DNA from 4 places in the Cupriavidus sp. 09_S30 genome. Region 1 is predicted to be linked to each of the others. Evidence: predicted binding sites of a transcription regulator. Region 1 holds the regulator's gene; each other region holds the start of a gene.
What was found. The regulator sigma-54, encoded in region 1, starts transcription at its own class of promoters, with help from an activator protein. The targets are predictions, from matches to a motif close to TGGCANGNAANCTGCTTT.
Positions count from the first base shown of each region.

Region 2: a site for sigma-54 is predicted at 3,562-3,579, ahead of AC1Z3O_RS29270 (phenol hydroxylase subunit). Genes of this name have one in related genera too.
Region 3: a site for sigma-54 is predicted at 4,522-4,539, ahead of adh (aldehyde dehydrogenase). Genes of this name have one in related genera too.
Region 4: a site for sigma-54 is predicted at 3,603-3,620, ahead of AC1Z3O_RS11565 (circularly permuted type 2 ATP-grasp protein). Genes of this name have one in related genera too.

Region 1 is NZ_JBXOWI010000001.1:3,441,551-3,448,812, reverse strand. Features, by position in the region: gene rapZ (RNase adapter RapZ) at 1-44, opposite strand, end outside; gene AC1Z3O_RS16115 (PsiF family protein) at 180-518, opposite strand; gene hprK (HPr(Ser) kinase/phosphatase) at 691-1,662, opposite strand; gene ptsN (PTS IIA-like nitrogen regulatory protein PtsN) at 1,743-2,198, opposite strand; gene hpf (ribosome hibernation-promoting factor, HPF/YfiA family) at 2,610-2,960, opposite strand; gene AC1Z3O_RS16095 (RNA polymerase factor sigma-54) at 3,010-4,485, opposite strand; gene lptB (LPS export ABC transporter ATP-binding protein) at 4,596-5,384, opposite strand; gene lptA (lipopolysaccharide transport periplasmic protein LptA) at 5,410-6,039, opposite strand; gene lptC (LPS export ABC transporter periplasmic protein LptC) at 6,097-6,726, opposite strand; gene AC1Z3O_RS16075 (KpsF/GutQ family sugar-phosphate isomerase) at 6,743-7,262, opposite strand, start outside.
Region 2 is NZ_JBXOWI010000002.1:2,015,174-2,022,435, reverse strand. Features, by position in the region: gene AC1Z3O_RS29280 (patatin-like phospholipase family protein) at 1-783, opposite strand, end outside; gene poxR (phenol degradation transcriptional regulator PoxR) at 986-2,692, shown strand; gene AC1Z3O_RS29270 (phenol hydroxylase subunit) at 3,632-3,862, shown strand; gene AC1Z3O_RS29265 (aromatic/alkene monooxygenase hydroxylase subunit beta) at 3,955-4,950, shown strand; gene AC1Z3O_RS29260 (MmoB/DmpM family protein) at 4,961-5,233, shown strand; gene AC1Z3O_RS29255 (aromatic/alkene/methane monooxygenase hydroxylase/oxygenase subunit alpha) at 5,298-6,812, shown strand; gene AC1Z3O_RS29250 (phenol hydroxylase subunit P4) at 6,854-7,213, shown strand; gene AC1Z3O_RS29245 (2Fe-2S iron-sulfur cluster-binding protein) at 7,238-7,262, shown strand, end outside.
Region 3 is NZ_JBXOWI010000002.1:1,717,597-1,724,858, forward strand. Features, by position in the region: gene AC1Z3O_RS27825 (N-acyl-D-amino-acid deacylase family protein) at 1-676, shown strand, start outside; gene pedF (cytochrome c-550 PedF) at 995-1,516, opposite strand; gene AC1Z3O_RS27835 (pentapeptide repeat-containing protein) at 1,523-2,116, opposite strand; gene AC1Z3O_RS27840 (methanol/ethanol family PQQ-dependent dehydrogenase) at 2,231-4,153, opposite strand; gene adh (aldehyde dehydrogenase) at 4,612-6,132, shown strand; gene AC1Z3O_RS27850 (DUF779 domain-containing protein) at 6,233-6,637, shown strand; gene AC1Z3O_RS27855 (tripartite tricarboxylate transporter substrate binding protein) at 6,639-7,262, shown strand, end outside.
Region 4 is NZ_JBXOWI010000001.1:2,457,145-2,464,406, forward strand. Features, by position in the region: gene AC1Z3O_RS11555 (transglutaminase family protein) at 50-877, opposite strand; gene AC1Z3O_RS11560 (alpha-E domain-containing protein) at 925-1,878, opposite strand; gene AC1Z3O_RS11565 (circularly permuted type 2 ATP-grasp protein) at 1,933-3,405, opposite strand; gene AC1Z3O_RS11570 (gluconokinase) at 3,695-4,198, opposite strand; gene edd (phosphogluconate dehydratase) at 4,372-6,255, opposite strand; gene AC1Z3O_RS11580 (MurR/RpiR family transcriptional regulator) at 6,497-7,262, shown strand, end outside.

The DNA.
Region 1 (7,262 bases):
GATTTGCCTGAGCCGGATATACCGGTGATAAGAATGATTCGCATAGCAGGGCAAGCATAGCACCCACTGGTGTCTCCGTCATGACGGACGGCACATAGGCCATGGCGCACCCCCGGGTCCACCATGGCCTGCCCACGGCCTGCGTGGCGCAGGCGCGTGCTCTTGGCGAAGGCGGTCGCTTACTTGGACAGGCAGTCCTTCATGAAGGACTTGTACTCGTCGCCCTTCTTGCCCTTGCCCTGCTTGCTGCATGCCGACATCTTTTCCTGCTGCGTCATCGGTGCCGCGGCAGGCTTGTTCGACAGGCACTCCTTCATGAAGGCCTTGCGCTCGTCGCCTTTCTTGCCGGCTGCCTGCGTATTGCATGCCTTCATCTTGTCCTGCTGCGTGTTGGCGGCAGGGGCCGCGGCCGCGGGGGCAGCGGGAGCAGCAGGGGCGGCGGGGGCCGAGCCCTGGGCGAACGCACCCGTGGCGAACAGCGGGGTCAGCAGTGCGCAGATCGCGATCATCTTCTTCATGCTCTTCTCCTGGCTGTGGAAGACTTCATGCCGCCCGCCATGCCGGCGTTGCGGCTTGTGACTGGGCCCGATGCCCATTACCGCACACAACGCGCGCCGCCGGCCTGCGTTGACGATCGCGCCCGTGTTCCTGTAAGCAATTGCAAACGGGCCGGCGGAGCGCCGGCCGGGGTCAGAGCAGTCTTCCCTGGCCACGCGAGACCGCGTCGGCCTGCATGGCGGCCCGCTGGCGATCCATGAAGTCGCGCAGGGTGTCGATGCCGCGCAGGCGCAGGATGGTGTTGCGCACAGCGGCTTCGACCAGCACTGCCAAGTTGCGGCCCGCCGCCACCTGGATCTTCACCATGTGAATCGGGAGCCCCAGCACGTCGAGGTATTGCGAATCCAGCGGCAGCCGCTCGAACTCGCCGTCGTTGCGGCGCACCAACTGCACCACCAGCTTGAGCTTCATCTTCCGGCGCACCGCCGTCTCGCCGAAGATGGTCTTGATGTCCAGCAGGCCCAGGCCGCGTACCTCGAGCAGGTTCTGCAGCAGCGGCGGGCAGCGCCCCTCGATGAAGTCCGGGCCCAGCCGCACGAAATCGACCGCGTCGTCGGCCACCAGGCCGTGGCCGCGGGAGATCAGTTCCAGGCCCAGTTCGCTCTTGCCGAGGCCCGACTCGCCCATGATCAGCACGCCCATGCCGAGGATGTCGAGGAACACGCCGTGCATGGTCACGCGCGGCGCGGAGATGCGCGACAGGTAGAGCCGCAGGTGGTCGATCACCGCCGCCGAGGAGACCGGGGTGGTGAACAGCGGCGTGGACGAGCGCGTGCAGCGCAGTTCCAGGTCAGGCGGCGGTTCCATGCCATCTGCGACCACCAGGAAGGGCGGCTCGAGCAGGATCAGCTCTCCCATCTGCCGCTTGCGCATCTCGTCGTCCAGCCGCTGGTAGTAGGTGATCTCGGGCTTGCCGAGCACCTGGATGCGGTTGGGGTGGATCAGGTTCAGGTGGCCCACCAGATCGGCGGCAGAAGTGGCCTCGCGGGCGAATTCCACGTCGAAGGCGCGATCCGCCCCTTCGAGACCCGCCACCCATGAGAGTTTGAGGTCGGCCGCGTTGTCATCGAAGATGGACTGGGAGGAGACGCCGGTGAGTTCCATGCGGGTAGGTCGTGTGGGGGCTTGGGAATGCTAGGACCGGCCGCGGGTGCCTTGGCCCGCACCTGCGGGCGGCAGCGAGGTCAGGGATGCCATTGGGTCAGCAGTTGGTGCACATCCTCGGGCGAGGGCAGCGTGGCCAGGCCCTCGCGCATGTCGCGGTCGGACAGCAGCTGAGCGATTTCCGACAGGATCTCCAGGTGCTGCTGCGTTGCCTGTTCGGGCACCAGCAGGAAGATCAGCAGCGAGACCGGCTTGCCATCGGGCGATTCGAAAGGGATCGGCTCGGCCAGGCGCATGAAGGCGGCCAGCGGTTGTTTCAGGCCCTTGATGCGGCCGTGGGGAATGGCCACGCCGGCGCCAAGACCCGTCGAGCCGAGCGATTCGCGCGCGAACAGGTTGTCGGTCACCGTGGCCCGTGCCACGCCATGGTTGTTCTCGAAGAGGAGCCCGGCTTGTTCGAAGACGCGCTTCTTGCTGGTGACGCTGACGTCGAGATTGATGTTGCCGGGTGGCAGCAATTTGGCCAAACGATTCATGGCAGATGCGCAGGAATTCCAATAAGCGGGCCGGTGCGCCTTGCGTCCGGCCGGGGGGGCAAAGAAGCGGAGTATCCGCTCGCTCCGCCGGTCGGGCGCCGGTATGCGGAGCATCCGGCCAATTATAGAGCAGCCCGCACGTCGCCTTGTGCGATGCGCAACCGGCCGCCCCATCGGGCTGGCTGGCCAGCGCCTTTCCTGCTGCAAGCGCAGCGAGCAGGCGAGCGTGACGGTTGCAGCAGTTCATGTATTGGAGAGCATACACCGCGCGGAGCCGCTTGCGTACTCCCCGAGGCGCGTGCGGTCCGCGCACCGGCGGTGGCCCAGAAAGCAAAAAACCGCGCAGAATGCGCGGTTCGTGGTCAGGCCTTTGTGCAGGTAGGCCGGATGACGGCCTCAAGGCTGATTGTTTTATTGTTGCATCTGCGCCGCGGCCATCTGGTACTTCACAGATTCGCGGTCGTGACTTTGCACGCGGTCCTTGTAGCGGATGACCTGGCGGTCCAGCTTGTCGACGAGGGCGTCGATGGCCGCGTACAGGTCCTCGTGGTGGGCTTCGACGAAGATGTCCTTGCCCCGCAGGTGCAGATTGATTTCCGCGTACTGGCGCCGGTCCTTTTCCTTGTGATTGTCGACAGAGAGCAGCACGCTTACGCCAATGACTTGATCGAAATGCCTGACGATACGCTCCAGCTTCGTTTCCACGTACTCACGCAGAGGCGGCGTGATGTCCAGGTGGTGTCCACTGATCTTGAAGTTCATAGCGCTTCTCCTTCTGAAAGAGCCGCACCAGGCAGGCGATGCGGCTCGGCTACAAAGACTTGCGGAGATTGACTGCGGGGATTTTGAGAGCTTCGCGGTACTTGGCAACCGTTCGGCGCGCTACGACGAAGCCCTGATCGCCCAGCAATTCGGCAATTCGGCTGTCGGACAAAGGGTTCTTAGGGTCCTCGGCTCCTATCAGTTGCTTTATCAGGGCTCGAATTGCCGTTGATGAAGCTGCACCACCCGTTTCCGTGGACACATGGCTGCCGAAGAAGTACTTCAGCTCGAACGTGCCCATTGGGGTGGCCATGTATTTGTTTGTCGTCACCCGAGAGATGGTTGACTCGTGTAATCCCAGTGTATCGGCAATCTCCCGCAAAACCAAGGGGCGCATGGCGATTTCACCGTGGCTGAAGAAGTTCCTTTGACGCTCGACAATTGCCTGCGAGACGCGCAGGATCGTGTCGAAACGCTGCTGGATGTTCTTGATCAGCCAGCGCGCTTCCTGCAGCTTCTGCTGCAGGCCGGCAGCGCCCGATTCCCCCTTGGCGCCACGCAGGATCTGCGCGTACATGTCATTGATGCGCAGGCGCGGCATCACGTCGGGATTCAGTTGTGCGATCCAGCCGCCGCCGCTCTTGCGCACGAACACGTCGGGCACGACGAAGTCAGCCTGAGGGCGATTGTAGGCATGGCCGGGATAGGGCGCGAGCGAGCGGATCAGTTCGTGCGCGGCCTTCAGCGCTGCCTCGTCTACCTGCAGTGCCTTCTTCAGCCGGGTGTAGTCGCGCGCGGCCAGCAGCTCGAGGTGGCGGGTGACGATCACCAGCGCCAGTTCGCGCTGCGGATGCGACAGGCGGCGCAACTGCAGCGCCAGGCATTCGGCGGCATTGCGCGCGCCCACGCCCGGTGGGTCGAAGCTCTGCAGCAGCGCAAGCATGGCCTGCACTTCCTCGATCTCGAAGGCCAGTTCTTCAGGCAGTTCTTCGCAGATTTCCTGCAGCGTGGCGCTGAGGTAGCCGTCGTCGTCCAGCGATTCGATCAGGAAGATGGCGAGGCCCTTGTCGCGCGCGGAGATTTTCAGCGGCGCGAGTTGCTCCATCAGGTGCTCGCGCAGCGTCGGATCGGCATCGCGCAGTTGCAGCGGTGCCTTTTCGTCTTCGTCGCCCTGGGGGCGGCGTGCGAAATCGTCCAGGCTCCAGTCGTTGCCGTAGTCGTCGGCGCCATCGCCGTAGCGGTCTTCATCGCCGCCGGCTTCGTCGGCGCGTGCCTCGCCGTTGCCCTGGCCATCTGCCGGGGCCGGCGCGGGCGCGCTCTGCACATTGATGCTGCCATCGGCCGCCACGCGCAGCGGGCTTTCGATCCAGTCGTTCTCGCGCTCCAGCAGGGGGTTCTCGATCAGCGCCTGCTCGACTTCCTGCTGCAATTCCAGCGTGGAAAGCTGCAGCAGCCGGATCGACTGCTGAAGCTGTGGGGTGAGGGCAAGATGCTGGGAGAGGCGGAGCTGAAGCGACGGTTTCATGCGGCCTATTCTATGCCCATCCGCATGGCTATGGAACGAAAATTGCTATCGCTTTTGCCGTGCCGTAGACGGTGGACATCGGCGTGCATCGGTGGCGCGAGGCCACCCCGTCACATGCGGAAATTCTCGCCCAGGTAGACCCGGCGCACCGACTCGTTGGCGATGATTTCCTGGGGCCGTCCTTGGGCCAGCACTGCCCCTTCGCTGATGATGTAGGCGTGGTCGCAGATGCCCAGCGTTTCGCGCACGTTGTGATCGGTGATCAGTACGCCGATGTTGCGTGCCTTCAGGAAGCTCACGATGCGCTGGATCTCGCCCACCGCGATCGGGTCCACGCCCGCGAAGGGTTCGTCGAGCAGGATGAAGCGCGGCGAAGAGGCCAGCGCCCGCGCGATTTCCACGCGGCGGCGCTCGCCGCCCGACAGCGACAGTGCGGGGTTTTCGCGCAGGTGCGTGATCTGCAGGTCGTCCAGCAGTCCGACGAGGCGGCGGTCGATCTCCTCGCGCGACAGCGGCTTGCCGTTCACCACCTGCAGCTCCAGCACGGCGCGGATGTTCTCCTCGACGTTGAGCTTGCGGAAGACCGAGGCTTCCTGGGGCAGGTAGGACAGGCCCATGCGCGCGCGCTCGTGGATGGCCAGGCCGCTCAGGTGCAGGCCGTCGAGCACGATGTCGCCCTCGTCCAGCGCCACCAGGCCCACGATCATGTAGAAGGAGGTGGTCTTGCCGGCGCCGTTGGGGCCGAGCAGGCCGACCACTTCGCCGCTCTTGACGTCGAGCGAGACGTCCTTGACCACCGTGCGCGAGCCGTAGCGCTTCTTCAGGTGGCGCACCGTCAGCGTGCTGCCCTCCGCGAGCTGGGCGGCGGCGGTGGCGGGGGCGAACTGGGTATCGGTCATGAGGGCAGACTGGTAAGGCAGGGGTTCAGGACTTCGACGGCGCGGGCGCGGGCTTGAGCTGGAGCGGCGCGGCGGCCGGCGCGCTGGCCGGCTGGCGCGGCGAAAGCACCGCGCGCACGCGCCCGGACGGGCTGCCGGCCGTGCTGTTGTCGCCGCCGCCGGTGGCGGTGTAGTACTCCTTGTTGCTGTCGTAGGTGATGACAGCCCCGCGGATCTCGTCGACCTGCTTGGCGCCGGCCAGCCGCGCCATGCGGGCCTGGCCGATCAGCTTGGAGATGCCCTGCTTGCCGTCGTACTCGATGCGGTCGCCCCAGCCGTCGATGTATTCGTCGACGTTGTCGCGCTTCTGGCGGATGTAGGCGAGCTTGCCCGGGCTGGCCGTAGCGATCGCGAACTGGTAGCCCTCGGCGTCGGTGCGCAGCTCGGCGGCGTCCGATTTCAGCACCATGGTGCCCTTGGTCAGCACGACGTTGCCGGTCAGCGTGTAGACCTGCTTCACGTCGTCGTAGCTGGCGTTGTCGGCCTCCAGCACCAGCGGCTTGTCACGGTCGGCACGTTCGGCGTGGGCAGCGGGCGCCAGGCAGAGCGCCGCGGCCGCGGCCAGCAGGGCGGGCGCGGTACGGGCGCGGAACCACGTCGTCAAGGCAGGAATCATGATGGCGAGTCGAAGGAGAGTACGGCGGGAGCAGGGCTCCGCGCGCGGTTGCATTGCTTAGGATTTCGGCGCGTCCGCGGCGCGCGGCGCGGTGATGATCGTGCCGCGCACGTTGCCGAGCAATTGTACTTCGCGCGTGACGTTGTTGAAGATCAGGCCGTTGGCTGTCATCTCGGATGCGCCGCGCGTCAGCTGTACCGGCTTGTCCGTCTTGACGATATCGTCGTTGACGAGGATCCGGAAGTATTCCGAGGCGGCGGTCATCTTCGGGTCCTGTTTCGGGTCGGCGCCCTGGGAGCGGATGACGAAGCCATTGTCGTACAGGTCGATGATGGAGCCGTCCGCATTCATCTTGCCGCGGTCCGCGCGGCCGCTCACCGGCGGGCGCCCGGGCTGGTAGGCGCGCATCGCCGGCAGGGTGAACGCGTAGGTCTGGTCGTCATCATAGTGGACCATCTTGTCGCCATTGAAGCGCAGCTTGGTGTTGCCGCTTTCGTCCAGCTCGGTGGCGGAGAAGCGATCCATGTAGTAGTCCGGCTCGTGGCGCTTGACTTGCGGGCCGGCCACCTTCTCGCGCGGCGAGTTGATCTGCACCAGCCAGAAGGTGCTGCCTGCCACCAGCGCCATCAGCAGCATGGGCAGGGCGCGCATCGCGAGCCGGCTGAGGGAAGACAGAATGGACTGCATGGTCGCGCGTCCTGCCTCAGATGACTTTGGCACGCGTCAGGTCGTGGATGTGCAGCGCGCCGACCAGGCGTCCGTCATCGTCCACTACCAGCAGCTGGTTGATGCGATTGGCCTCCATCAGCTGCACGGCCTCGACTGCCAGGCGGTCGGGGCCGATGCTGCGCGGGCTGCGGTGCATCACTTCGGCGATCGGCACGGTCTTCCAGTCGCGGGGCGTTTCCAGCAGGCGGCGCAGGTCGCCGTCGGTGAAGACGCCCACCGCGCGGCCGTCCGCGTCGACCACGGCCGTCATGGCCATGCCCTTGCGCGTGATCTCCATCAGCGCCTGCGCCAGCGGTGTGGTCTCGCGCACCTCGGGCACGGCATTGCCGCTGCGCATCACATCGCGCACATGGGTCAGCAGCTTGCGGCCCAGCGCGCCGCCCGGGTGCGAGCGGGCGAAGTCTTCCTCACCGAAGCCGCGTGCATCCAGCACAGCCACCGCCAGCGCGTCGCCCAGGGCCAGCGCCGCGGTGGTGCTGGCAGTCGGCGCCAGG
Region 2 (7,262 bases), on a different contig from region 1:
GGCGGTGGCGGCGGCCGCGCGCTCGATCAACTCGCTGCAGCGGGTGTAGTCGTAGGGCGAGACGTCGAGCGGGCATAGCGGCGGCACCACGCTGATGCGGGCCCGCTCGGACCAGCGTTCAAGGTCCTGCACGAGCTGGCGCGCCACCAGCAGCGACAGTGCGTTGAACGCATGCTCGATGGGGCCGCGCGGCTCGCGCCGCTGCGAGCAGGCAAAGCCGGCCGGCAGCACCAGCACGCGCGTGGCGCCCAGGCGCACGGCGGTGGATACCGGCGTGTTGTTGGCCACTCCGCCGTCGATCAGGGCGCGGCCGCCGAGCCGTACAGGCGGGAACACGCCGGGAATCGCGGCGCTGGCCAGTACCGCCTGGACGATATTGCCGGAGGACAGCACCACTTCTTCGCCGGTCTGCATGTCGGTGGCCACCACGTGCAGCGGTAGCTCGGTACCCTCCAGCTGCGCGTCGCCGAAATTGCGGGCCAGCAGCCGCTGCAGCGCGGTGGACTCGACCAGGTGTCCGCGCCGCCCGCCGAACATGCCGAGCATGCTGCGCCAGGTCCAGGGCATGACATCAGCGCGCCGTACACCGCGCCACAGTGACTCCAGCCGCGAGGTGCCTTCCATATGGGGATAGCAGGCGAAGTAGGCGCCGTTGATGGCACCGGCCGAGGCGCCGACCACGAAATCCGGTATCACCCCGGAGGCCACCAGCTCGCGCAGCATGCCGGCCTCGATCGCGCCGAGGCTGCCGCCGCCAGCAAAAACGAAGGCTGTCTTTTCCATGGTGTGTTGCGATGCAGCAGGTGCGCGGCAAATCGCCTGGGTGGGAAGGTGAGACTAGGGTATATCGTGGCCGCGTGCGCTGCCAGTACCGCAGGCGGGAAAGGGCTGGAAGGGGGGCTGCCCTGCCTTTGGCACATAATGTGCATAGCGTTGCCACAAAAAAGGCACGCCGGCCCGCAGGCCGGTGCAAAGAGAGGAGACTATGAGCAGTTCTACCGACAATTTCTCGGCCACCATGCGCGATGGCCTGTCCAATCTCGCCCGCCGCCTGCGCTTCGCCATGAAGGAAGGCTCGATCTGGCTGGGCGAGCAGCGCATGATCCTGCTGCATACGGCAGCGCTGGGCGCGCTGCGCAAGGAACTGGTGGACACCCTCGGCATGGAGCGCGCACGCGGGCTGTTCATGCGCATGGGCTTCCATTCCGGCGCCCGCGATGCCGAGCTGGCCAAGTCCATGCGCTCGGGGCACAGCGATTTCGGCAGGCTGGAGATGGGGCCTTGCCTGCACACCATCGAAGGTGTGGTCCGGGTGACGCCACTGGCCGTGGACATCAATATCGCCGAGGGTGTCTATCATGGCGAGTTCCTTTGGGAAGACTCCTTCGAGGGGGATGTCCACCGGCAGATATTCGGCGTGGCGCAGGCCCCGGTGTGCTGGATGCAGATCGGCTACGCCACCGGCTACACCTCGGCGCTGATGGGCAAGACCATCCTCTACCGCGAACTCGAATGCGTCGGCTGCGGGCATGACCACTGCCGCATCCTGGGCAAGCCGCTCGAAGAGTGGGCCGACGGGGAGGCCGAACTGGCCCTGTACCAGCCGGACCCGGTCATCGACACCATCCTGGCGCTGCAGAGCGAGGTCGAGCAGTTGCGGGCCCTGCAGCGCGCCAACGATCAACCGGCCGACCTGGTCGGCGGCTCGCCGGGCTTCCGCGCGGCCTGGAACCTGCTGCAGCGCGCGGCGGGCAGCAATGTGACGGTGTTGCTGCTGGGCGAGACCGGGGTCGGCAAGGAACGCTTCGCGCAGGCGCTGCATGGCGTCAGCGCGCGTGCGGACAAGCCCTTCGTGGCGGTGAACTGCGCGGCCATTCCCGACGAACTGATCGAGTCCGAGCTGTTCGGCGTGGGGAAGGGCGCCTACACCGGGGCCCACCAGTCGCGCGCCGGCCGCTTCGAGCGCGCGCATGGCGGCACGCTGTTCCTGGATGAACTGGGCGAGCTTTCCGCGTCGGCCCAGTCCAAGTTGCTGCGCGTGCTGCAGGAGGGCGAGGTCGAGCGCGTGGGCGGGACCGAGCCGCGCAAGGTCGACGTGCGCCTGGTGGCCGCCACCAATGTCGACCTGGCCGAGGCGGTCAGGCAGGGTACCTTCCGCAAGGACCTGTATTACCGGCTCAACGTCTACCCGGTCACGATCCCGCCGCTGCGCGAGCGCCTGGACGATATCCGGCCGCTGGCCGAGCGCTTCATCGCCCGCTACGGCGCGCGCCACGGCAAGAAGATCCTCGGCATCACCGACCGCGCGCTGGCCGAACTGCGCCGTTATGACTGGCCGGGCAATGTGCGTGAGCTGGAGAACGTGATCGAGCGCGGCGTGATCCTGGCGGCCAACGGCGGCCACATCACCGCCGAGCAGCTCTTCCTGCCAGGCAGTGAAGCACCGCCCGCGGTTGACACCACGCCCCGGCTGGGAGAGCAGGGCGCGCTGCCCGGCCTGCGCGAGGCCGCCGTGCACGGCCTGCTCGACTATATGGCCGAGAACGGCCTGGCGCTGGGCGAAGTGGAAAGCGTGCTGATGGATGCCGCCATGCAGCGGGCCGACGGCAATATGAGCCAGGCGGCCCGGCTGCTGGGGCTGACGCGGCCACAGCTGGCATACCGATGGAAGACGCGCGGCAAGAGTGGCTGAGTGAGGCCGAAAGGATGCGTCAACACCATGGGCCAAGCACGAGGTCTTGGCTCCCTCTCCCCTCATGGGGAGAGGGTTGGGGGAGAGGGGTGGTCTAGCAAGGCGCCACATTCAAACGAAGCCGTCGGTGTGGTCCAGCACGCCAAGGCGAGCCGAAGCCGACAAGATGCGCCAACACCGTTGGCCAAGCATAGTGTCTTGACCCCCTCTCCCCTCATGGGGAGAGGGCCGGGGTGAGGGGTGGTCTAGCAAGGCGCCACGCACAACGAAGCCGTTGGTTTTATCCAGCACGCCAAGCCAAAGACGAAGCCGATGGTGTTGTCCAGCACATCGCCATTGGCAAGCACCCGCCCTCACCCCCAACCCCTCTCCCGCAAGCGGGAGAGGGGAGCAAACCGGCGCGGCGCGAAACGACGGCACACGTATGCGCGCGGCGCAAGCCGACGCCGTGCGAACAAGCCGGCGCCCGTCGAACCACCCACCGACAAGCCGGATCTCCCGGCTTCCTCATCTCCCCACCCCCATTTGATCATTTGATGCACCAGTGACGCGGCCGCCCGATCCCGGCCTGCGGCACGCGCGCTCGCGATGCTGCGCCGCGTCGTGCCGCGCGGCCCCCGTCTCGTCGCGGGAGCGGAGCATCCGCCGCACCCTGCTGTTGCAACGCGCAAGGCGCCAGGCGAGCCCGTACGCTGCCCGCAAACGCCCGCCCGGCGCGGCATTTGATCATTTGATCAAGCGCGGGAGGGGGCTTGATGAATTGATCTAGCTCCGACGTCGCGCTTTGTCCGGGTTTGTACGGAGGCAGCGCGCTCCCGCAGCCCGCGTGCTTCCCGCGGAGGCCGCATCCACGCGGGTGGTCGGGGGCCTGGCACGGTCTTCGCAATGGTCTGGCGAAACAGAACGCAGAACGCAGAACGCCACGCGCAAGGAGACACCATGATCAACCAGTCGGTCCCGCTCTTCGAAGCCACGCCGCGCTACGTGCGGGTGGAAGGCCGTACGCCGGAGGGCTTCGTGCTGTTCGCCTTCAGCGTCGCTGACCCGGAGCTGAACGTCGAACTCATCATGCCCGAGCCGATGTTCGAGGCCTTCTGCAGCGTGAACCACGTGCAGTTCCTGCCGACCATCCCAGCACCCACCGAGCTGGCAGAGCAGGACGCGGCATAGCCAGCATTTCCCCCGCAAGTCAGAAATCGAACGTCGCCGGCCGCACGCGCGAGCGCAGGCCGCCACAGAGACACACACCAGGAGACATCGCGATGCAAGTCGACATCAAGACGCAGCAGATCCAGCCGCTGCGCCAGACCTACGGCCACGTGGCGCGCCGCTTCGGCGACAAGCCGGCCTCGCGCTACCAGGAAGCGACCTACGACGTGCAGTCGGAGGTCCACTTCCAGTACCGCCCGACCTGGGCGCCGCAGTTCGAACTGTATGACAAGCGTCGCACCGCCATCGAGATGGCGGACTGGTACGCGCTGAAGGATCCGCGCCAGTACTACTACGGCGCCTACGTGGGCGCGCGTGGCCGCCAGCAGGATGCCGCGGAGAAGAACTTCGCCTTCGTCGAGAAGCGCGGCCTGCTGCAGGCAATGCCGCTGGAATGGCGCGAGCGCCTGACCGAAGGGCTGCTGCCGCTGCGCCACGTCGAGTGGGCGGCGAACATGAACAACTTCTACTGTGCCGACTATGGCTGGGGCACGGCCATCACGCAGGCCTGCACCTATTGCGCCATGGATCGATTGGGCATTGCCCAGTACCTGTCGCGCATCGGCCTGCTGCTCGACGGCAACACCGGCGCGGCCCTCGAGCGTGCACGTGCTGCCTGGCTGGAGAGCGCGGCCTGGCAGCCGCTGCGCCGCTTCATCGAGCACAGCTTCGTCATCGAGGACTGGTTCGAGACCTTCGTCACCCAGAACCTCGTGCTCGATGGCTTGCTCTACCCGCTGATCTACCAGCACGCCGACGCTGCCATCGTGCGTGCCTGCGGCACCGGACTGGCGGTGCTGACCGAGTTCATGAACGACTGGCGCGACGAGCACGTGCGCTGGGTCGACGCCGTGGTGCAGACGGCGGCCGCCGAATCGGATGCCAATCGCCAGCTCCTGTCGGGCTGGGCGCGCAGCGCGCGTGCCCAGGCGGCGGAGGCGCTGCAGCCGGTGGCCGGCATCCTGCTGGGCGAGGAGGGGGCGCAGGCGGTGGCGCTGTGCCTGGAACAGTTCGACGCACGGCTGGCCAAGCTCGGCCTGGCTGCCTGAGGAGACCGAGATGAGCGCCAACGTCTATATCGCCCTGCAGAACAACGACGATACCCGTCCCATCATCGATGCCATTGCCGAGGCGAACCCGCAAGCGGTGGTGTCGCAGTTCCCCGCCATGGTCAAGATCGACGCCCCGGGGCGGCTGACCATCGTGCGCGAGCTGGTGGCCGACAAGCTCGGCCGCGACTGGGACCTGCAGGAGATCCACCTGAACCTGATCTCGCTGTCGGGAAACATCGACGAGACCGACGAAGCCTTCACGCTGCACTGGAGCGCCTGAGCGCCCGAACCCCTGAACGCCAGAAGCGGCAACCGCACGAAACGAACGAGAACACGGAGACATCATGGACGCACGCAAGAAGCTCAACCTGCGCGAGAAGTACGCGATGATGACGCGCGACCTCAGCTGGGAAACCAGCTACGAGCCGATGGACAAGGTCTTTCCCTTCGACAAGTACGAAGGCATCAAGATCCACGCGTGGGACAAGTGGGAGGATCCCTTCCGCATGACCATGGACGCCTACTGGAAGTACCAGTCGGAGAAGGAGCGCAAGCTGTACGCGATCATCGACTCCTTCGTGCAGAACAACGGCCACCTCAACGTCTCGGACCCGCGCTACCTGAACGCGCTGCGCCTGTTCCTGACCGGCGTCACGCCGCTCGAATATGCCGCGCACCGCGGCTACGCGCACCTGGGCCGCCATTTCCGCGGCGCCGGCGCGCGCGTGGCGGCGCAGATGCAGTCGATCGACGAACTGCGCCACGCGCAGACGCAGCTGCACACGATGTCGGTCTACAACAAGTACTTCCACGGCTTCGGCGAATGGCGCCACATGCACGACCGGGTCTGGTACCTGTCGGTGCCCAAGTCCTACTTCGAGGACGCCATGAGCGCGGGGCCGTTCGAGTTCATCACCGCGATCTCGTTCTCCTTCGAGTACGTGCTGACCAACCTGTTGTTCATGCCCTTCATGTCGGGCGCCGCCTACAACGGCGACATGGCGACTGTGACCTTCGGCTTCTCCGCGCAGTCCGACGAATCGCGCCACATGACGCTGGGCCTGGAGGTGGTCAAGTTCATCTGCGAGCAGGATCCGGACAACATCCCCATCGTGCAGAAGTGGCTGGATAAATGGTTCTGGCGCGGCTTCCGGCTGCTGACCCTGGTCGGCATGATGATGGACTACATGCTGCCGCGCCGCGTGATGTCTTGGGCCGAGGCCTGGGAGATGTACTTCGAGCAGGCCGGCGGTGCGCTCTTCAAGGACCTGGAGCGCTACGGCCTGCGCATGCCGAAGTACCACGAGGTCGCCACCAAGACCAAGGACCGCATCACCCACGAGGCCTGGGGCACCTTCTACAACTACGCCGCCGCCGCCGGCTTCCATACCTGGATTCCGAAGGAAGACGAGATGGCGTGGCTGAACGAGAAATATCCCGACACCTTCGCACGCTACTACAAGCCGCGCCTGGACTACTGGCACGAGCGCCAGCAGGCCGGCGAGCGCTTCTACAACGGCACGCTGCCGATGCTGTGCCAGACCTGCCAGATCCCGATGGTGTTCTCCGAGGCGGACGACCCCACGCAGACCTGCTACCGCGAAAGCAGCTACCACGGCATGAAGTTCCACTTCTGCTCCGACGGCTGCAAGGACATCTTCGACGGCGAGCCGGAGAAGTACGCGCAGGCCTGGCTGCCGGTGCACCAGATCTACCAGGGCAACTGCGGCGGCGCCTCGCTGGAGGACGTGCTCAAGTGGTACCGCTTGAATCTGGGCGCGGACAACCTCGACTTCGAGGGCTCGCAGGACCAGAAGAACTGGAATGCCTGGAAGGGCGTGCCGCAGGCTGCCGCCTGAGCGCCGCGCGGCATCGAACGACAAGCAAAGGAGACACGATCATGTCCGTCGCATCCATCGGCGAATACCGCTTCGAACTCGCGGACCGCGAGGCCGTCTTCCACGGCAACCGGCTGCTCTACATCGGCTGGGACCAGCACCTGCTGTTCTGCGCGCCGCACTGTTTCCCCTTTCCGCCGGCCATGCGCTTGCGCGACGTGGTCGAGCAGGTGCTCCCGGGCGTCTACGGCTACCACCCCGACTTCGGCCGCATCGACTGGGACAAGGTGGAGTGGCTGCGCGCCGGCCAGCCCTGGCAGCCCGACTTCGACGCCACGCTGGAACAGAACGGCCTGGGCCACAAGGAAGTGATCCGCTTCCGCACGCCCGGCCTGGACGGCATCGGCGGCAGCGCAAGCTGAGCGCTGCCGCGCAAGGAGAGGAAGATGTATTCGCTCACCATTGAGCCCA
Region 3 (7,262 bases), on a different contig from region 1:
CCGCGTCACTCTGCCCTTCATCCGCGAGACCATGAAGCACCAGTGCGTGTCACTGGACTGCTATCCCTACACCGCCGGCTCCACCATGATCCGCACCGAGGCCGCGATGCTGGAAGGCCGCGTGCGCATCGCTTCCAGCCAGCCGCACCCGGAATGTGCCGGCCGCGACCTGGACGACATCGCGCGCGAATGGGGTGTGGCCAAGGAAGAGGCCGCGCGGCGCCTGCAGCCCGGCACGGCCATCTACTTCCTGATGGACGAAGGCGATGTGCAGCGCATCCTGGCCTTCGACGAGACCATGATCGGCTCGGACGGCATCCCGGTCGGCGACAACCCGCACCCGCGCCTGTGGGGCACCTTCCCACGCGTGCTGGGGCACTACTGCCGCGACATCGGACTGTTCCCGCTGGAAACCGCCGTGTGGAAGATGACGGGCCTCACCGCGCGCAACTTCGGCCTGCAAGACCGCGGCACGCTGGCGGTGGGCAAGCATGCCGACATCGTGATCTTCGATGCCGGCACCATACGCGACGCCGCCGACTACGACACGCCGACGCGGCCTGCCGAGGGCATCGATACGGTGATCGTCAATGGGGTCATCACTTGGCGCGATGGGGGGCACAGTGGGGTGCGCAACGGGCAGGTGATTACGCGGAGTGAGGGCGCTGCCAGTTGAAGAAGGGGAATCCGGGCTGACGGGAGCGAACTTCGGGCGCGGCACCGCATCCCACGACCGTGGCAGCGCGACGCCGCATCGTGACTGCGAGTGCCCGCCCTCTCCCCCGCCCCTCTCCCGCAAGCGGGAGAGGGGAGCAAACCAGCGCGGGGCGAAAGCCAAGGCGTTTGCCGAAGCCGACAGGATGCACCAAGACCGCTCGCCAAGCGTGAGGTCTTGGCTCCCTCTCCCCTCACGGGGAGAGGGTTGGGGAGAGGGGTGGACTAGCAAGGTACCACGAACAACGATGCCTTCGGTGTTATCCAGCACGCCCCCCCCTCACTTCCCCCGCTGCGACTCCACAAACGCCTGCACCGCCCACACCACCTCTTGCGACAACAACCCCTCCCACGGCGGCATGTGCACCACACCAACGCGGACCTTGCCGTGCAGCACCGACTCTTTGAAGAAGGCATCGTTGTCCAGCATGCAGTCGTGGCGCAGCTTGCCGTCGCCGATCGCGCGGCAGTAGGCGTCGAGCCGGCGCAGGTCGGGCGCGCTGCCGCCGCCCGCGGCGTCCGCGCCGTGGCAGCGCGCGCAGGACTGGTTGAACACCGTGCGGCCGATCTCCTCCGCGCGCGCATTGCCGCGATAGGGGTTCTCGGCGCGCCATTCGGGACCGAGCGGGGGCAGCGCTGAGGCGTCCACCACCGGCGCGTGCGCCACTTCGGCCGCGGCGCAGCCGGCCGACAGCACGAAGAGGGAAAGGGCCAGCGCTGCGAGCGCAAGCCAGAGCGGGATGTCGGCGAGTCGCATGGTCTTGTGCCTCCGCGGCATGGCCATCTGGGTTGTCTGCATCATCGGGGTTCACCAGTCGGTCGGGCAGCCGCGGCAGCCGTCGAAGAAGCTGTCGGGGAAGATGGTGTAGCGGATCAGGCTGCCTTCCAAGGTGGCGTCCTTGAAGTTCACCGTGACGAACTTGGTTTCCTGCAGGTTGGCGTCGGCCAGCGTGGCGCCGGCGAACCAGGCGAACTGCGCCCGCGCCGCCTCCAGGTTGGCGGCCGTCAGGTCGGCGCCGCTGAAATCCGCGCGCATGATGCGGCCGAACTCCAGGTCGGCGCCGACCAGCTTGGCATTGCGGAAGGACGCCGCCGGCGCGTTGACCTTGCTCATGCGCGCGCCGGTCAGGTCGGCGCCGTCGAGGATGGCGCCCGCCAGGTTGGCCGCGCGCAGGTCGGCGCGCGCCAGCTTGGCGCCGCGCAGGTCGGCGCCGGCCAGGTTCGCGCCGGCCAGGTCGGCATGGCGCAGGTCGGCGCCCGGGCAGCGGGCATGCGGCCAGATGCCGCAGCCATTGATGACCTGCGGCGTGACGGTCTGCGGCTGCGCCTGCGCAAGGGGGGCGGCGAGCCAGCCAGCCGCCGCGGCCAGGGCGAGCGCCGCGTGGCGCGTGGAAAATCGCATCGGAAGCTCCAGGAAGCAGGTGGCGAAGGAAGGCGCCGCGCGCGGGGCGCGCGGCGTCCGGCGAAGCAGCCCGGCGCGCCACCGCAACGGCGGCGCGCCGGCGGAACACGGCGCTCAGAGGCGCGCCGTCTTCGTCTGCTTGGTCTGCTTGGCCTGCTTCGGCAGCTTGAACACCCACATCGAGCCGCCCTGCGTCACCTGCTTGGTCAGCTCGGCCATGTCGCCACCCCACAGCGGCACTGCGCCGCCGTAGCCGGACTGCACGCCGATGTACTGCTCGCCGTCCATCTCCCAGGTGATCGGCACCGAAACCACGCCCGAGCCGGTCTGGAAGCGCCACAGCTCCTTGCCGGTCTTGGCGTCGAAGGCCTTCATGAAGCCGTCCGAGGTGCCGGTGAAGAGCAGGCCGCCGGCGGTGGTCAAGGTGCCGGCCCACAGCGGGAACTTCTCCTTGTGCTCCCAGGCGATCTTGCCGGTCTTGGGGTCGATCGCGCGCAGGATGCCGACGTGGTCGTCGAACAGGCGCTTGATGCGGAAGCCCTGGCCGAGGTATGCCGAGCCCGGCTTGTAGCTCAGGTGCTCGGTCCAGTAGTCCATCGCCCAGTGGTTGGCGGGGATGTAGAACAGTCCGGTGTCGGGGCTGTAGGACATCGGGTGCCAGTTGGTGCCGCCCAGGAAGGGCGGCGAGACGAAGATGCTTTCGCCCTTGTCCTCACCGTCCTTGGGCAGCGGCGGCCGGTTGTTCTTCTCGATCGGCTTGCCGGTCTTCAGGTCGAAGCCCGAAGCCCAGGTGATGCCGTCGACGAAGGGCCAGGCACCGATCAGCGAGGTCGGCTTGTTCGGGTAGCCGGCGCCGGTGGCCAGCTTCTCGCGGTCGGTGACGAAGAAGAAGCCGTTGCGGTCGGCGTGGGCCGAGGCCTTGATCTGCTTGCCGGTCTTGGCGTCCTTGTACTCGAACAGGATCACCGAGTTGTTGCCCGAGAAGTCCCACGCATCGTTGGGCGTATGCTGGAAGAAGCCCTTGAGCTCGCCGGTGCTGGCATCGACGTAGGCCTGGCCCGAGGTGAACAGGCTGTCCCAGTTGCGCGGATCGTCGCCCTTGGCGGTGCGCTTCCAGGTGTTCCACGGCGCCGGGTTGCCCGCTCCGATGACGATGGTGTTGGTGTCCACGTCGAAGGAGGCGCTCTGCCAGGGCGCGCCGCCGCCATGGCTCCAGGCCTCGACCTTGCCGGTCGGCGACTCGGGATCGGCCGGCCACGACGGCGCCTTGGGGTCGCCGGTAGGCGTGCTGTCCTTGCCGTCCAGCCGGCCCATATGGCCTTCGACCAGCGGGCGCGCCCACACTTCCTTGCCGGTGTCGGGATCACGCGCGAAAAGCCAGCCCACCACGCCGAACTCGTCGCCCGACGAACCATGCACCAGCAGCACGCGGCCGGTGCGCTGGTCCTTGACGATGCTCGGCGCGCCGGTCATGGTGTAGCCCACCTTGTGGTCGCCGAATTTCTCCTTCCATACCACCTTGCCGGTCTTGCGATCGAGCGCGACCACGGCCGCGTCCAGCGTGCCGAAGAAGATCTTGTCGCCGTATATGGCAGCGCCGCGGTTGACCACGTCGCAGCACGGGCGGATGTCGTTGGGCAGGCGGTGCTCGTAGGCCCAGAGCTGCTTGCCGGTGCGCGCGTCGATGGCATAGAAGCGCGAGTAGGACGCCGTGATGTAGATCACGCCGTCGCGCACCAGGGCCTGGCCTTCCTGGCCGCGCTGCTTCTCGCCGCCGAAGGAGAAGGACCACGCAGGCACCAGCTGCCCCACGGTGCTGGCGTTGACCTGCTTGAGCGGGCTGTAGCGCTGGGCCTTGACGCCAAGGCCGTAGGTCAGCACGTCGCCAGGGGTCTTGTCGTCGTTGAGGATGTCCTCCCAGGTCACGTCGCCGGCTGCCGCCTCGGCGACGCCGACCGTGGCGCCGAATGCGAGGGCGGCGGTGGTCAGCGCGACCAGGGTCTTGAGCACGGGGCCCGTGGATTGCTGTGGCTTCATGGTTGCAATGTCTCCCTTCTTCTTAGTGGAATGAACCGGTGGGTGCGCCGCGGCACGGGGGATGGCACCGGCGCGCGACGCATTGGCCGCTGCAACGCCTTGCAATCGCCGTGCCAATGCCGCGTGGGCCGCACTTGCGCATTCCCGCCGCCCGGCGCGCGGCGCACTGTTCAAATCCTCAACAGCGCCGGTGGCGCAACGATCCGCCACGCAACAACGGCACAGCATGACCGGTGCCAGGCAAGGGCGCGCCAGCCCGCGCAGCCATCCGGGCACACCTGCAAAGCCGCTTCACGCACGGCAAACCGCACGACAAAGGGCACGCCGTCTCCGCACAAACCCTTAGCCTGATGCAACGACTCGACCTCTGGCATGGCACTTGCGCTACCTGCCGCGGACCCGGCGCACCGCGCCTGGAGACCGGACATCTCGAACCATCGAACCATCAGGAGACAGTCATGAACCACGCCGAAATGAAGTTCCTCGACATGGAATTCCCCTACAAGGCCAGCTATGACAACTACATCGGCGGCAAGTGGGTGCCGCCGCTGTCGGGCCAGTACTTCGACAATCTCTCGCCCGTCACCGGCCAAGCCTTCTGCAAGATCGCGCGCTCCAATGCCGATGATGTGGAACTGGCGCTGGATGCCGCGCACGCCGCCAAGACCGCCTGGGGCCGCACCTCGCCGGCCGAGCGCGCCAACGTCCTGAACCGCATCGCGGACCGCATGGAGGCCAACCTCAAGCGCCTGGCCGTGGCTGAGACCATCGACAACGGCAAGCCGCTGCGCGAGACCATGGCGGCCGACCTGCCGCTGGCCATCGACCACTTCCGCTATTTCGCCGGCGCCATCCGCGCCCAGGAAGGCGGCATCTCCGAGATCGACCACGACACCGTCGCCTACCACTTCCACGAGCCGCTGGGCGTGGTCGGCCAGATCATCCCGTGGAACTTCCCGCTGCTGATGGCCACCTGGAAGCTGGCACCGGCGCTGGCCGCGGGCAACTGCGTGGTGCTCAAGCCGGCCGAGCAGACCCCGGCGTCGATCCTGGTGCTGATGGAGATCATCGGCGACCTGCTGCCGCCGGGCGTGCTCAACGTGGTCAACGGCTTCGGCCTGGAGGCCGGCAAGCCGCTGGCCTCGAACAAGCGCATCGCCAAGATCGCCTTCACCGGCGAGACCACCACCGGCCGCCTGATCATGCAGTACGCCTCGCAGAACCTGATCCCGGTCACGCTGGAGCTAGGCGGCAAGAGCCCCAACATCTTCTTCGCCGACGTGCTGGACAAGGACGACGCCTTCTTCGACAAGGCGCTCGAAGGCTTCGCCATGTTCGCGCTGAACCAGGGCGAGGTCTGCACCTGCCCGTCGCGTGCGCTGATCCAGGAATCGGTCTACGACCGCTTCATGGAACGCGCCATCAAGCGCGTGGAAGCCATCAAGCAGGGCCACCCGCTCGATGTCTCCACCATGATCGGCGCACAGGCCTCGCAGGAGCAGCTGGAGAAGATCCTGTCCTACATCGACCTGGGCAAGCAGGAGGGTGCAGAGCTGCTGACCGGCGGTGTGCGCAACCAGCTCGGCGGCTCGCTGGACCAGGGCTACTACGTCAAGCCCACGGTCTTCCGCGGCCACAACAAGATGCGCATCTTCCAGGAAGAAATCTTCGGGCCGGTGGTGTCGGTGACCACCTTCAAGACCGAGGAGGAGGCGCTCGAGATCGCCAACGACACGCTGTACGGCCTGGGCGCCGGCGTCTGGACCCGCGACGGCACGCGCGCCTACCGCTTCGGCCGTGAGATCCAGGCCGGCCGCGTGTGGACCAACTGCTACCACGCCTATCCGGCGCACGCGGCCTTCGGTGGCTACAAGCAGTCCGGCATCGGCCGCGAGAACCACAAGATGATGCTGGACCACTACCAGCAGACCAAGAACCTGCTGGTCAGCTACAGCCCGAACGCGCTCGGCTTCTTCTGATCCCGGTCCTTCGGTTCTCCTCTGCTGACTGGGTGCCCGCCCCCGGCACCCGCTTTGCCGGCCGCCGCCCGCGGCGGCCGGGTTTTCCTTCTTGCGCACCATGTCCGACACCACACTGCCCGCCCGCGTGACCGCGACCGACGCCGCCCTAGCGCTGATCGCCCGCCTCGCGCGCGACCACGGCCCCATCCTCTTCCACCAGTCCGGCGGCTGCTGCGACGGCAGCGCGCCGATGTGCTTCCCGCGCGGGGAGTTCCTCGTCGGCGGCGGCGACGTCAAGCTGGGCGAGATCGGCGGCGCGCCCTTCTACATGGGCGAGGCGCAGTTCGAGTACTGGCAGCACACCCAGCTCATCATCGACGTGGTGCCCGGCAACGGCGGCATGTTCTCGATGGAGCGCGCCACCGGCATGCGCTTCCTGACCCGCTCGCGGCTGTTCACCGACGAAGAGTGCGCACTGCTGGCAAGCCATCCGCCGCAGCGCGCTTCCATGGACTTCCAATGACATGGGCGCTCACGCCACGCTGCTCACGCTCCGCCTCGCGCGCCTGTTCGCGCCTCTGTTCGCGCGTCTGTTCGTCCTCGTGGCCCTGCTAGTGCTCGCCGGCCCCGCGCGGGCGGACGCACGCCCGGACTATCCCGCGCGCCCGCTAACGCTGATCGTGCCCTGGCCCGCGGGCGGCGCCACCGATATCTCCATGCGCATCCTGGCCGAGCTGGCCGGGCGTGACCTTGGCCAGCCCATCGTGGTGGAGAACCGGCCCGGCGCCGGCGGCACCCTGGTGGCCGGCCTGCTCGCCGCCGCCGCGCCCGACGGCTACACCCTCGGCCAGCTCCCGCCCACCGTGTACCGCTTGCCGCACCAGCAGCGCACCAGCTGGCAGCCGCTGCGGGACCTGCAGCCGGTGCTGCTGATCTCCGGCTACACCTTCGGCGTGGTGGTGCCGGCCGACAGCCCCTTCCGCAGCTTCGACGACCTGCTGGACTGGGCCGCCGCTCACCCGGGCCGGCTCACGGTGGGCTCCACCGGCGTTGGCACCACCGCCCACCTGGCCATGGAAGACGTGCTGGGCCGGCGCGGCATCCCCTATGTGCATGTGCCCTACCGCGGCACCGCCGACCAGATGCTG
Region 4 (7,262 bases), 980 kb from region 1:
TGGAGGCGGCGCTCGGTTGTGGCCCCCGCCACGGGCCGGGAGGCCGGGCTCAGGCCGCCGCGGGCAGGATCTCGATCTCCACCGTCAGCGTCTCGCCGCGCCCGCCCTCGCGTATGCCCCGGATCGGTGCAGCCGACGGATAGTCGGGCCCCACGGCGAGGCGCACATGGCGCGCGTCGGTCAGGCATCCGTGCGTGACATCGATGCTGCACCACAGCGCGCTGCCGGCATCCAGGCAGATGTCCGCCCAGGCATGGCTGGCCAGTTCGACCGCCTCGGGATCGTAGAAGTAGCCGCTGACGTAGCGCGCCGGGATGCCGAAGGCACGGCAGGCCGCCACCATCACGTGCGCCTGGTCCTGGCAGACGCCGACGCCGTGCGCGAAGGCCTCGGCGGCCGTCGTCTCCACACTGGTCGCGTTAGGCTGATAGCGCACGTGGCCGCCGATGGCTTCGGCCAGCGCCAGCAGTGCAGGCGCCTCGTGCCCCGCGGCCAGGTAGGGCGCGGCGAAGGCGCGCAATTCCGGCGGGGCCACAGTCAGCGGCGTGCCCGAGAGGAAATAGAGCGGCGAGACACGCACCTCGCCCTCCCCCGCCAGGTCCTGGTAGCACCCATGCACGCCGTCTTCGGCGCCGAGTACCTCTACTTCGCCCCAGGCGGTGATGCCGATGGTGTCGCTTGGCGCACCCAGCGTGAAGTTATGCACGATGTTGCCGAAGCCATCGCGCGCCTCCGACAGCTTGCCCGGGACCTCGATCTTCCAGTCATGGACGGATTGCAGCGGGCCCGAGCGCGGCGCCAGGCGCAGTTCGTGGACACTGCGCCGGACGGGCTCGGCATAGTGATAGACGGTGTGATGGCGAATCTTGTATTTCACGATAAACAGGGCCGGCGCGGGGCGGCTTGCAGACCGCCCCGCCAAGGCTAGGCGGCCAGTGGCGGCACGAGGAAATCGACGCTGATGCCGTTGCCGAGATCGCCGATGCGCTCCAGGAAACTGGTCAGGAAGGCGTGCAGGCCGACGGCGAAGATGTCTTCGATGCGGGCGTATTTCAGGTCGGCGTGGAGTTTACCAGCCTGGCGCTCGGTCTCGCCGGACTGCTGGTTGCGCACCTGTGCCAGGATCGCCACCACTTCGTCCATGCTCGATACCAGCGAGCGCGGCATGTCCGGGCGCAGGATCAGCAGCTCGGCCACTCTTTCCGGCGTGATCACCGTGCGGTAGATCTTGCGGTAGACCTCGAAGCCCGAGACGGAGCGCAGCACCGCCGCCCAATGGTAGAAGTCGTTCTCGAGCCGCTGCGGGTCGCTCTCATCGCCGCCCGACGACTGGAACTTCACGTCCAGGATGCGCGCGGTGTTGTCGGCGCGCTCCAGGAAGGTGCCCAGGCGCATGAAATGGAAGGCGTCGTCCTTGAGCATGGTGCCGAACTGGACGCCGCGCGCCAGATGCGAGCGGAACTTGACCCACTCGAAGAAGCGCGACGGATCCTGCCGCAGCTCTCCATCGGCGATCAGCCGCTGCACCTCCAGCCAGGTCGTGTTGATGGTCTCCCAGACCTCGGTGGTCAGCGAGCCGCGCACGGCCCGCGCGTTCTCGCGCGCTGCGCGCAGGCAGCTCATGATCGACGAGGCATTGGTCATGTCGCGCACCATGAAATCGATCACGTCGTCGCGCGACAGCAGCCCATACTTGTTGTCGAAGGCCCCGGTCAGCTCGGAGATGTCGAGCATGGCCCACCAGCCCTGCTCGGCCACCTCGGCCGACTGCGGCAGCAGCGAGGTCTGGTAGTTGACGTCGAGCATGCGCGCGGTGTTCTCCGCGCGCTCGGTGTAGCGCGCCATCCAGAACAGATGGTCGGCGGTGCGGCTCAGCATGGTTCGGCTCCTCGCAATGCAATCATCGTGGCCGGCGCGCACGCCGGCGTCCGCTCAGCGCTCCAGCACCCAGGTGTCCTTGGTGCCCCCGCCCTGGGAGGAATTGACCACCAGCGAGCCCTCGCGCAGTGCCACGCGCGTCAGGCCGCCCGGCACCATGCGCACCTCGCGCCCGGACAGCACGAAGGGCCGCAGGTCGATGTGGCGCGGCGCGATGCCGGCTTCCACATAGGTCGGGCAGGTCGACAGCGCTAGAGTCGGCTGCGCGATGTACTGCGCGGGCCGCGCCTTGACCACCTCGCGGAAGGTGTCGATCTCCGCGCGCGTGGCCGCCGGGCCGACCAGCATGCCGTAGCCGCCGGCGCCGTGCGTTTCCTTGACCACCAGTTCGGCCATGTGGTCGAGCACGTATTGCAGGTCGTCCGGGCGCCGGCACATATAGGTCGGCACGTTGGCCAGCAGCGGTTCCTCGCCCATGTAGAAGCGGATCATGTCCGGCACATAGGGATAGATCGACTTGTCGTCGGCCACGCCGGTGCCGATGGCATTGCAGATGGTCACGTTGCCGGCCCGGTAGACCGACAACAGGCCCGCGGCGCCCAGCGCCGAGTCGGGACGGAAGGCCAGCGGATCGAGGAAGTCGTCGTCGACGCGGCGATAGATCACGTCGATGCGCTGCGGGCCCTGCGTGGTGCGCATATAGAGGTGTTCGTCCTGCACGAACAGGTCGCTGCCTTCGACCAGCTCCACGCCCATCTGCTGGGCCAGGAAGGCGTGCTCGAAATAGGCGGAGTTGTACATGCCGGGTGTCAGCACCACCACGGTGGGGTCGGCGATGGCCTGCGGCGACACGCTGCGCAGCATCTCCAGCAGCAGGTCCGGATAGTGGGCCACCGGCGCCACGCGGTTGCGTGCGAACAGCTCAGGGAACAGCCGCATCATCATCTTGCGGTTTTCCAGCATGTAGGACACCCCGGACGGCACCCGCAGGTTGTCCTCCAGCACGAAGAACTCGCCCTCGCCGGCGCGCACCACGTCGATGCCCGCGACGTGGGCATAGATGCCCTGCGGCACCTCGATGCCCAGCATCTCCGGCCGGTACTGCGCGTTGTTGTAGATCTGGTCCGGCGGGATCACGCCGGCGCGGATGATGTCCTGCCCGTGGTAGATATCGTGGACGAAGCGGTTCAGCGCCGCCACGCGCTGGCGCAGGCCCTTGTCCAGCACCGCCCATTCGCTGGCCGGGAAGATGCGCGGGATCACATCGAACGGGATCGTGCGTTCGGTGCCGCTGTTGGACTCGTCCTTGTCGCCGTAGACGGCAAAGGTGATGCCCACGCGCCGGAAGATCAGGTCGGCCTCCGCGCGCTTGTTGGCCATGATCGCCTCGGACTGCCCTGCCAGCCAGTCCGCGAAGTGCCGGTAGTGCGGCCGCACCACGCCCGCCGGCAAGTCCTCGCCCGCCTTGATGGCCTGGGCCGCATCGCCCCGCAGGTCCAGCATCTCGTCGAAAAACCGCGCCGCCATGATCACCCTTCCCCCATGTGGTGGGCGTCCCAACCCCCGGATCGCCTGTTAGTGGCCTGGTTCGCGATCCCGGCTGCGCTCCCGCAGCGCGGAAAACCGCTGCGCGAGCGCCTGCCAGGAGCCGCTTGCCGACTCTTTCAGCATACCCGCACCCGTGCAAGCCGCAAGCTGCGGCATTCCCGGGGCGCGGTCAGCATCATGCAAGATGCCTGCCAGGGCACTGAAGGAGGAAGAGGGCCGGACACGGTCTGCCCGGCAGCCCGGAGGGGGCGCGGCGAGCGGCGCGACCTTAGCCGCGGACGCCGCAGCCGGCGGGCCTGGCCGCCAGGATCGTGTCCACCAGGGTCTCGGGCGCCTGGCGGATATCGAGCACCAGCGCGCCGACCGGCTCTTCGAGCGTGTCGAACTGGCTCTGCAGCAGCGCCGGATTGAAGAAATGGTCGCTGCGCGCCGACAGGCGCTCGCCGATCAGCCCGGCGTCGCCCTTCATGAAGACGAAGGTCACGCCCCCGTCGGGCGGCAACAGCCGGTCGCGATAGGCCTGGCGCAGCGCCGAGCAGGTGAACACATGGGTCCGCCCCTCGGCGCGGGCGGCGTCGATGGCCGCGCGCATCGCCGCCAGCCAGGGCCAGCGGTCTTCGTCGGTCAGCGGCACGCCGGCGTGCATCTTGGCCTTGTTTGCCGCGCTGTGGAATTCGTCGGCGTCGTGGAAGCCGCAATGCAGCCGCTGCGCCAGCATCTGGCCGACCGTGGTCTTGCCGCTGCCGGATACGCCCATCAGGATATAGATCATGTCTGCTCCATCGATCATGCTCGGATGGTGTGCCCATCCTTGTCGCTTATCGCTTGCCGGTTGTCGTCTGGCGCGCCGGCGTGCGGCGCGCGCTGGCTCCCGTGCGGCCTGCCCCGCCGGGAAGCCATGCCATCTGGTCGGGAGGGGTGGCGCCTGAGATCAGGCCTGGGAACCTATTGTGCGACCGCCGCGCCGGCTTGGACAGCGTCCGCCGGCATGGCGTCCACCTCCGACAGGTCGAGCGCGCTGCCCCCTGCCTCGGCGCCACGCGCCTGTCGGCGGAACAGGCCGAACAGGCCACGCCCGACGCTGAAGCCGGCGAAGGCGTCGTCCGGCGCCGCGACGGGCGCGCGCGCGGCCAGTTCCGCCGCGTCGCCTAGCCATTGCAGCGTGCCCGCCTCGGCGTCGACGCGGATGCGGTCGCCGTCGCGCACGCGCGCCAGCATGCCGCCGGCCAGGGCCTCCGGACCGACGTGGATCACCGCCGGCACCTTGCCCGACGCGCCGGACATGCGCCCGTCGGTCACCAGCGCCACCCGGCGGCCCGCATCCTGCAGCGCACCCAGCGCCGGCGTCAGGCGGTGCAGCTCCGGCATGCCATTGGCGGCAGGCCCCTGGAAGCGCACCACCGCCACCACGTCGCAATCCAGCTCACCCGCATCGAAGGCCGCCTGCAGCGCCTCCTGCGAGTCGAATACGCGTGCCGCCGCCTCCACTACGCGGTGTTCCGGCGCCACCGCCGAAATTTTGATCACGCCGCGCCCGAGGTTGCCCTGCATCAGGCGCAGGCCGCCCTCGGCCGCAAACGGCGCGGCAGCAGTGGCCAGCACATGGGCGTCGCCGCTCACGGCCGGGCCATCGCGCCAGCGCAGCACGCCGCCGTCGAGCACCGGTTCCTGGGTGTAGCGCCACAGGCCCGGGCCGGCCACCGTCTGCACGTCCTCGTGCAGCAGGCCGGCCGCCAGCAGTTCGCGGATCACGAAGGCGACGCCGCCGGCCGCGTGGAAATGGTTGACGTCGGCCGAGCCGTTCGGATACACGCGCGCCAGCAGCGGCGTGGCGCGCGACAGGCGATCGAAATCGTCCCAGTCGATCAGGATGCCGGCCGCGCGCGCCATCGCCACCAGATGGATGCTGTGGTTGGTAGAGCCGCCCGTGGCCAGCAGGCCGACGATCGCATTGACCACCGCGCGCTCGTCGACGATGCGGGCTAGCGGCAGGTATTCGCCGCCGCGCGCCGACAGCGCCAGCGCACGCTGCGCAGCGGCGGCCGTCAGCGCATCGCGCAGGCCGGTGTCCGGGTGGACGAAGGCCGCGCCGGGCAGATGCAGGCCCATCACCTCCATCAGGAACTGGTTGCTGTTGGCGGTGCCGTAGAAGGTGCAGGTGCCGGCGCCATGATAGGCCTCGCATTCGGCCTGCAGCAGCGCGTCGCGGCCGACCTGGCCGGTCGCGTAAAGCTGCCGCACTCTCGCCTTCTCCTTGTTGGGCAGGCCGCTGGCCATCGGGCCGGCCGGCACGAACACCACCGGCAGGTGGCCGAACTGCAGCGCGCCCATCAGCAGGCCGGGCACGATCTTGTCGCATACGCCGAGCATCACCGCCGCATCGAAGGTATTGTGCGACAGCGCCACCGCCGTGCTCATGGCGATCACATCGCGCGAAAACAGCGACAGCTCCATGCCGGCGTTGCCCTGCGTGATGCCATCGCACATGGCCGGCACGCCGCCGGCCACCTGCGCAACCGCCCCCGCCGCGCGCGCGGCCTCGCGGATCACGCCGGGATAGCGCTCGTAGGGCTGGTGCGCCGACAGCATGTCGTTGTAAGCGGTGACGATGCCCAGGTTGTGCGCGTGCTCCACGCGCAGCCGCAGCTTGTCGGCGGCCGGCAGCGCAGCGTAGCCGTGCGCCAGGTTGGCGCAGGACAAGCCGTGCTGGGGCCCCAGTTCGCGCTGGGCGCGTTCGCAGCGCGCCAGGTAGGCGGCGCGGCTGGCGCGGCTGCGCTCGGTCACGCGCGCGGTGACGGCCTGGACTTCGGCATGGACGGATTGCGGCATGGCGGGACGGTCTCTCCGTAGTCAGTGGGGCACAGTGTGCCGGCCTCGCCGGCTCTGTAGATTTTCTACATTATATCGGCTCAGGGCGTGGAAGCGAACAGGGCCGGCTGCGCGAGATGCACTAAGGCCCGCAATTCCTAGCCACTCTAGGGAAACCCCTAGCTGCGCGGGCAACGCCTCCCGGCGATGATTCGGCGCTTTTTTTGTAGAATATCTACATACCCAATTCATCCACTGCCCCATGCGCGACAGAATCCTCGCCGTCTATGACACGCTCCGCCCTTCCGAACGCCGCCTGGCGGACTATGTGGCGCGGCACGGTGCCAGCGTCATCCGCTTGTCGATGCCGGAACTGGCCGAGCGCGCCGGCGTATCCCAGCCCACCATTGCGCGCTTCTGCGCCGCGCTGGGCTATGACGGATTCCGCGAGTTCAAGCTGCAGTTCGCACAGAATGTGGGCGGCGGCACCCCCTTCGTCCACCAGGACGTGAGCGCCGAGGACCGGCCCGCTGACATCGCCGGCAAGGTCTTCGACCGCACCATTTCGACGCTGATGACGGTGCGCAACGCCTTGTCGGCCGACCAGATCGAGCATGGCATCCGGCTGCTGGCGGGCGCGCGCCGCATCGAGTTCTACGGCTGCGGCAATTCCGGCATCGTGGCGCTGGACATCCAGCACAAGTTCTTCCGCCTGGGCATTCCCACCACGGCCTACTCCGACCCCCACGTCTTCAATATGTCGGCCGCCCTGCTCGGCCCCGGCGATGTGGCGGTGCTGGTCTCCAACAGCGGCCGCACCTGGGACATCCTGGCCGCCGCCACGCTGGCGCGCGGCAGCGGCGCCAGCGTGCTGGCGCTGACCCACAGCGGCTCGCCGCTGGCGGCGCTGGCCGATGTCTGCGTCTTCTCCGACGTCGAAGAGGACAGCGAGGTCTACACGCCCATGACCTCGCGCATCTGCCACCTGGTGCTGGGCGACGTGCTGGCCACCGGCGTGGCGCTGGAGC